One region of the Micromonospora sp. NPDC005979 genome, then DNA from elsewhere that is predicted to be linked to it. Evidence: riboswitches for the same ligand, from Rfam matches in the RefSeq annotation. Region 1 holds a riboswitch; the other holds the start of a gene.
The links. Region 1 has a riboswitch for cobalamin ahead of cobN (cobaltochelatase subunit CobN). Riboswitches for the same ligand answer to the same signal wherever they lie in the genome.
Positions count from the first base shown of each region.

Region 1 (3,540 bases):
GTACAGCTCGCCGGGCGGCTCGCCCCAGTGCTGCCGCATCCGCTCACGCAGCTCGACCGGGACCCCCTCGAACCAGCGCCGGTACGTCTGCCCCGGTATCCGGGCCTCGGCGGCGGCCAACTGCTCCGGGGTGAGCCACTCCACGTCGTGCCCGCCGGCGGCGATCAGCGCGTGGATCAGCGCGTCACCGTCCGTGGGCGGCGGCGTGCCCCCGAGGTCGTAGCCCGCCTCGGCGAGCGCGGCGAACAGCCGGACCGCCGAGGCCGGGGTGTCCAACCCGACGGCGTTGCCGACCCGCGAGTGCTTGGTGGGGTACGAGCTGAGCACCACGGCGATCCGCTTGTCGGCGTTCGGCACGTCGCGCAGCCGGGCGTGCCGCACCGCGATGCCGGCGACGCGGGCGGCCCGCTCGGGGTCGGCGGCGTACACCGAGAGCCCGTCGGCGTCGACCTGCTTGAACGAGAACGGCACCGTGACGATCCGGCCGTCGAACTCGGGGATGGCCACCTGCATCGCCGCGTCCAGCGGGGACAGTCCGGCGTCGCTGCCGGCCCACTGCTCACGTGTGCTGGTGAGGCAGAGCGCCTGGATGACCGGCACGTCCAAGGCGGCGAGCGCGCCGACGTCCCAGGCGTCCTCGTCGCCGCCGGAGGAGGCGTCCGCGGCGACCGCGCCGCCGGCCGCGAGGACGGTGACCAGCAACGCGTCGCAGCGGGCGAACAGCCCGAGCGGGCCGGCGCCGGTGGTCAGCCCGCGCAGCGAGCCGCAGAAGATCGGCAGTGGGTTGCCGCCGGCCGCGCGGACCGCCTCGGCCAGCACGTCGACGAACGCGGTGTTGCCGGCCAGGGCGTGCGCCCGGTAGAAGACGATTCCGATGGTGGGCCGATCCGGTTCGGTGGGGTGCTCGCCGTGCACGCCGTACGCCGGGGTCGGCGTGGGCGGGGCGAATCCCTCACCGGTGAGCAGGACCGTGTCGGAGAGGAACCGGGCCAGCTCCCCCAGGTTGTCCGGGCCACCCTCGACCAGGTACGCGAGGGCCTGGGCGACCACCCCGGACGGCACGGTGGAGACCGCCATCAGCTCCGCGTCGGGCAGCGCCTCGCCGCCGAGGACGACCGTGGGCACGCCGCTGGCGAGCACGGCGGCGAGGCCGTCCGGCCACGCCTGCCGACCGCCGAGCAGGCGTACGACGGCGAGGTCGACCCCGTCGAGCAGGGCGGGCACCTCGTCGGCCGCCACCCGGGCGGGGTTGGCGAGCCGGTAGTCGGCGTCGCTGGCGCGGGCGGCCAGCAGGTCGGTGTCGGCGGTGGAGAGCAGCAGAATGCGCACGGCAGGCTCCGGACGGTAACGTCGGCGCGCTCGCGAAAGCGGTTCGGCGACGACGTGCGGGTGGGCGCGGGGTTCAGCGGGCACCGCGACCCGGACCGCTCACCGGCACGGGGCAGGCGGCAACGGGTGGCGTGGCGCGGAACTCAGCGGGAAACGACGCCCAAGCGAGCGGATGCCGGCGCGGTCGTGCGGCCGGGTCGGGTCGCGGCGGTGCGACCGCCGCTCGGGGTACGACGGTGCTCGTCGGTGCGCAAGACGCCATGCGTCATCGGGTCCTCCTCGGGTGTCCACGCCCTGGGGTACGTCCCGACGGCCGAAGTATCCTGGCTTCCGGATCGACGCTCTCCCCCGGCCTTCCAACCGCAGACACACGGCCGTGACTCGCGAGGGGGGATCACTCCCCGGTGACAGTGGCGGGACCGCGTCGGATTCGCACCGACTTCCTTGACTGCCGTCAGGCCGCGAATGCTGCCACACCCTCGCGCCGCCGGTCAACGCCGCCCCGACCCCGCCCGGGTGGGAGTGACGCACCGACGCTCCGGCGGGTGGCGCGGCGGCGGATCGGCGCACCGCGATGCCCCCCGGACCTGCACCCACCGTCCTTTGCTCTGCTTCCCCATAGGCGACACTGCGGCCCGCTGACTGTCGCGTATAGGGAAGCAGAGCAAAGGACGCTTCACACGCCCTGGCCAGCGCGATCGCTCAGCGTGGCGCCGCCCATCCGGGACGCTGGTCGGTCAGCCGGGCCCCGCGGGGACTCGGGGACGGTCTGACGCGGTGGGCTCAGCGGGCGTGGCGTTCCGGGTGTGCCCGATTCCACACCCGCATCCGCTCCGGGTAGCCGGTGCGGGCCGCCTCGTACAGCGGCACCGCGTGTTTGCGGGCGATGTCGCCCGCCGCACGGGGTGTGCCGGTGCGACGACGGATCCACTCCCCGTCGTGGGCGATCGCGACGACGGTGGTGTCGGTGGCTGTCGTCTCCGGTTCCAGGTAGAACTCCACGCCCCGCCGGCTGGTGACGAACGCCTCCAGCGCGGCAAGGTCCTCCCGGGTGGCCTCACGGTCCAGCTTCGTCGGCGTCGCCTCGGCGCTTCGAGACCGCCGGTTGAACCAGCCCATGCCCAGCCCCTCTCCTTCGACTCCGCTCCCAGTTGAGCACCGATTCCTGGCAATACGCTGCACGGCGGGTGGGAGAAATCTGACTCGTCCGGGGCGGAACCCGACGCGCGCGGGTGGTGTCATCAGTGCGAGTCCGACCGGAGGTTCCCCTGGACGACGACGTGCTCGTCAGCCGCGCCCGAACCGGTGACCTGGAGGCGTACGAGCTCCTGGTCGCCCGGCACACCGCGTCCGCGTACCGGACGGCGGTGCTGCTCGGCGCGGGTTCGGACTCCGAGGACGTCGTCCAGGAGGCGTTCGTGAAGGGCTACCGCAAGCTGTCCCGCTATCGGGGAGAGTCGTCCTTCCGCTCCTGGTTGCTCGCGATCGTCGCCAACGAGACCCGCAACCTGCACCGCTCCCGCACGCGCCGGGACGGCCTGGTCCTGCGGGCGGCGGCGAACCCCCCGCCCGAGGTCACCGAGGATGACGCCCTCGACGCCGTCCTGGCCGTCGAGCGTCGGGCCGCGCTGGTGGCGGCCCTGCGGCAACTGCCGGTACGCGACCGCGAAGTGATCGTCTGCCGGTTCTTCCTCGACCTCGGCGAGCAGGAGACGGGCGTCATGCTGGGCTGGCCCCGGGGAACGGTGAAGTCGCGTACCTCACGGGCACTGGCGAAGCTGCGCGCCCTGCTCGCCGACGAGGAGGTGCGTCATGGATGACCTCGCCCGGGACGACCTGGAAGCGGAGCTGCGTGACCTCGGCGACTGGCTGGTCACGCCCGCCACGCCGGACGTGACCGCACGGGTGCGCGACCGGCTCGTCGGGGACGTACGCGGGCGACGTCGGTGGCGCTCCCTGGCCGCGGCGGCGCTCGTTGCCCTGCTGGTCGCGGCGCTGCCGCCGACGCGTGCGGCCGTCGCCGACGCGGTCGGCGAGGTGCTGCGCTTCGCCGGCGTCGGCATCGTCACCTCGTCCAGGCCGTCGCCGCCCGAGGACGAGCCGTCACCCCTGCCGTCGCTGCGGATGGTGGGGCTCGACGAGGCGCGGCGGGCGGTGCGCTTCCCGATCCGTGTGCCGGCCGCGCTCGGTCCGCCGGAGCGGGTGTCGGTC
Region 1 covers NZ_JBEXUR010000010.1:181,319-184,858, forward strand. The annotation lists gene cobN (cobaltochelatase subunit CobN) at 1-1,329, opposite strand, end outside; cobalamin riboswitch at 1,646-1,775, opposite strand; gene ABZ272_RS18710 (hypothetical protein) at 2,113-2,448, opposite strand; gene ABZ272_RS18715 (RNA polymerase sigma factor) at 2,574-3,149, shown strand; gene ABZ272_RS18720 (hypothetical protein) at 3,142-3,540, shown strand, end outside.

Region 2 (3,540 bases), on a different contig from region 1:
AGGTCCATCCCGGGGTCGAGCAGCATGTGCGTGGTCCTCGCGTCGGTGGTGCGGTCCGTGGTGGTGTCGGCGACGGTCACTGGCACGCCTCGCACGACTCGGGGTTCTCCAGCGAGCAGGCCAGCGCCTCGGCGTCGACCGCGACAGGGACGAGGGGGGCGAGGGGCGGCACCGCGCTGACGGTGGCCTGCTGGATCCGGGTGGCCGGCCGGGACCGCAGGTAGTAGGTGGTCTTCAGCCCGGTCTTCCAGGCGTACAGGTACATCGAGGAGAGCTTGCCGATGGTGGGCGACGCCAGGAACAGGTTCAGCGACTGAGACTGGTCGATGAACGGCGCCCGGGCGGCGGCCAGGTCGATCAGCGCACGCTGCGGCAGCTCCCACGCGGTGCGGAACAGCTCCCGCACGTCGGCCGGCAGCTCCACGACGGACTGCACGGAGCCCTCGGCCCGCTTGATCGCCGACCGGATCTGCTCGGTCCACAGGCCACGGGCCTTCAACTCGCGTACCAGAGCGGTGTTGACCTGGAGGAACTCCCCCGAAAGAGTCTCGCGCTTGAACAGGTTGGACACCTGCGGTTCGACGCACTCGTAGCAGCCGGCGATCGAGGCGATCGTCGCGGTCGGAGCGACAGCCACCAGCAGCGAGTTGCGCAGCCCGTACTCCTCGACCTCCTGGCGTAGCGCGGCCCAGCGCGCGGTCTGCGTACCCTCGACACCCCACAGGTCCGGTTGCAGGCGGCCCCGCGCGGCCCGGGTCTGCGCGAACGCCGGGTGTGCGCCGAACTGGCGGGCCAGGTCGGCGGAGGTCTCCAGCGCGGTCAGGTACAACTCCTCGCTGATCCGGGTGGACAGCTCCCGCGCGGCCGGGGCGTCGAACGGCAGCCGCAGCGCGAAGAACACGTCCTGCAACCCCATCAGCCCGAGCCCGACCGGCCGCCAACGGGGGTTGCTCGCCGCCGCCTGCGGGGTCGGGTAGTAGTTGATGTCGATGACCCGGTCGAGGAACGTCACCGCCGTCCGGACCGTGGCGCGCAGCCGCTCCCAGTCGATGCCGTCATCGGTCAGGTGGGCGGCGACGTTCACCGAGCCGAGGTTGCACACGGCGGTCTCGTCGTCGCTGGACACCTCGATGATCTCGGTGCAGAGGTTCGAGAGGTGCACCACGTTGCCCGGCTCGGCCGTCTGGTTGCACAGCCGGTTGGCCGCGTCCTTGAAGGTCATCCAGCCGTTGCCGGTCTGGGCCAGGGTGCGCATCATCTTCCCGTACAGCTCGCGGGCCGGCACCTGCCGCACGTAGCGGCCCTGTGCCTCGGCGGCCCGGTACGCGGCGTCGAACCGCTCGCCCCACAGGTCCGGCAGTTCGGGCACCTCGTCGGGGTCGAACAGCGACCACATCTCGTCGGCCTCGACCCGGCGCATGAACTCGTCCGGGACCCAGTTGGCCAGGTTGAGATTGTGCGTACGCCGGGCGTCCTCGCCCGTGTTGTCCCGGAGCTGGAGGAACTCCTCGATGTCCGGGTGCCACGGCTCCAGGTAGACGCAGGCCGCGCCCTTTCGCCGCCCGCCCTGGTTGACCGCCGCGACGCTCGCGTCCAGTGTGCGCAGCCACGGCACGATGCCGTTGGACTGCCCGTTCGTGCCCCGGATCAGCGCGCCACGGGACCGGACCCGGGAGTACGCGATACCGATGCCACCGGCGAACTTGGACAGGTTTGCGACCTGGGCGTAGCGCGCGTAGATCGAGTCCAGTTCGTCGCGCGGCGAGTCCACGAGATAGCACGAGGACATCTGGGTGTGTCGGGTGCCGGAGTTGAACAGGGTCGGCGAGCTGGGCAGATAAGCGAGGCTGGACATCAGCCGGTAGAAGTCGACCGCCTCGTCCGGCGTACGGGACAGGCCGCAGGCCACCCGTAGCAGCCAGTACTGCGGGGTCTCCAGCACCAGCCGGGTGGTGGGGTGACGCAGCAGGTACCGGTCGTAGACGGTGCGCAGGCCGAAGTACTCGAAGCGACGGTCGCCGTCGGGGTCGACGGCGTCGTCGAACGTCTCCGCGTGCGCGGCGACGAACGCGGCGGTCTCGTCACCGATCAGACCCTCGGCGTGGCCGGCCCGGATCGCCGCGCTGAACGAGGTGATGCCCTGCCGCCGCACCTCCTTGTCGACGTAGCCGGCCAACAGCCGCGCGGCCAGGCGCGAGTACTGCGGCTCCGCACCGATCATCTCGGCCGCCGTCTGGATCGACAGCCGGTCCAGCTCGGCGGTCGTCGCGCCGTCGTAGAGGCCGCTGATCGTACGGGTGGCCACCCGCATCGGGTCGACCTCGGTCAGGTCGTCGGCCCACCGCTCGACCGCTCGGACGATCTTGTTCACGTCCACGGCCTCGGTGCCGCCGTCGCGCTTGCGCACCTGCATCGGGGTCCGCCGCGCGGCCTCGCCGCTGACCGGGACCACCTCGGTGACTGTCACCACTCACTCCTCGGGAGTTCGAGACCTCAAGGGCCCTCGGACGCGGGGAGACGGACGCCGTCGACGCCACGCCAGCGTGGGCGTGGGTCAGGTGGCGTCAGCCGTTCCGCGCGGCCTCGGACCGCCCCGCACCCGAGGTTCGGGTACGCGGCGCGCTGGCAGGTCTTCGGACTCGCGGGCGCGACCGGGCCGGCCGGTCACCTACTGGCCGTCGCTTCCCAGGCCGTTGGCCCAGTGCTGATGACGGCGGTCGTTCCCACTCACCGCTGCGGGACAGTCCCGGACTTCCACCGGGTTCCCTCTTGCCTCGACCACTCACCAGGAGTGGCCGAACCAGCTGCGGTCGACACCATATATAGGGGCGAGCACGTTTGTCACACCCCACATGTCGGGTCCCGCGTGTCGCGGTCGACGATGACGACCCTCGTCGATCAGCTCGGTAGCCGGCCGACGGGCGGTGACGCCCCGACCGTCGCCATCGGCTTGACCGAGGCGAACCGGCACCGATACGGTCGACCCACTATCTGCGGCGACGCGAGGGAAGCCGGTGAGAATCCGGCGCGGTCGCGCCACTGTGAGCGGCCCCCAGCCCGGGGGGCGCGAGCCAGGACGCTCGGTCGTCCGCAGCCTTGCGATGGGGACGCGTCATCCCCGAGGAGGTTCGTTCACGCATGTCCAGCTCCACGTCCAGCCAGCCGCTGGCACACCCCGCTGTCCCGACCCGTCTCCTGTGGACGGTCCTGGCCACCGTCGCCGTGCTCGCCCTGCTGACCTACCTCGTCGCCTTCGACCAGGGCGCGGTCTCGCGCAGCGGGATGTACCTGCACGAGCTGATGCACGACGGCCGGCACCTGCTCGGTGTCCCGTGCCACTGACCGGCACCGGCACCGCACCCACGTTCGTCACGGTCCTGCTGCGCGGGCTCCTCGCCGGCCTGGTGGCCGGCCTGCTCGCCGGGACGTTCGCCTTCGTCGTCGGCGAACCACACGTCGAGGCGGCCATCGCCATCGAGGAAGCGGCCACCCAGGCCGAGCCCGCCGCCGACGGGCACCAGCACGCCGAGGCCGTCGCCG
Region 2 covers NZ_JBEXUR010000006.1:167,162-170,701, forward strand. The annotation lists gene ABZ272_RS12720 (ribonucleotide-diphosphate reductase subunit beta) at 1-26, opposite strand, end outside; gene ABZ272_RS12725 (ribonucleoside-diphosphate reductase subunit alpha) at 77-2,413, opposite strand; cobalamin riboswitch at 2,607-2,820, opposite strand; cobalamin riboswitch at 3,007-3,080, shown strand; gene ABZ272_RS12730 (CbtB domain-containing protein) at 3,139-3,342, shown strand; gene ABZ272_RS12735 (CbtA family protein) at 3,333-3,540, shown strand, end outside.
Region 2: another riboswitch for cobalamin. It lies ahead of ABZ272_RS12725 (ribonucleoside-diphosphate reductase subunit alpha); the one in region 1 lies ahead of cobN (cobaltochelatase subunit CobN).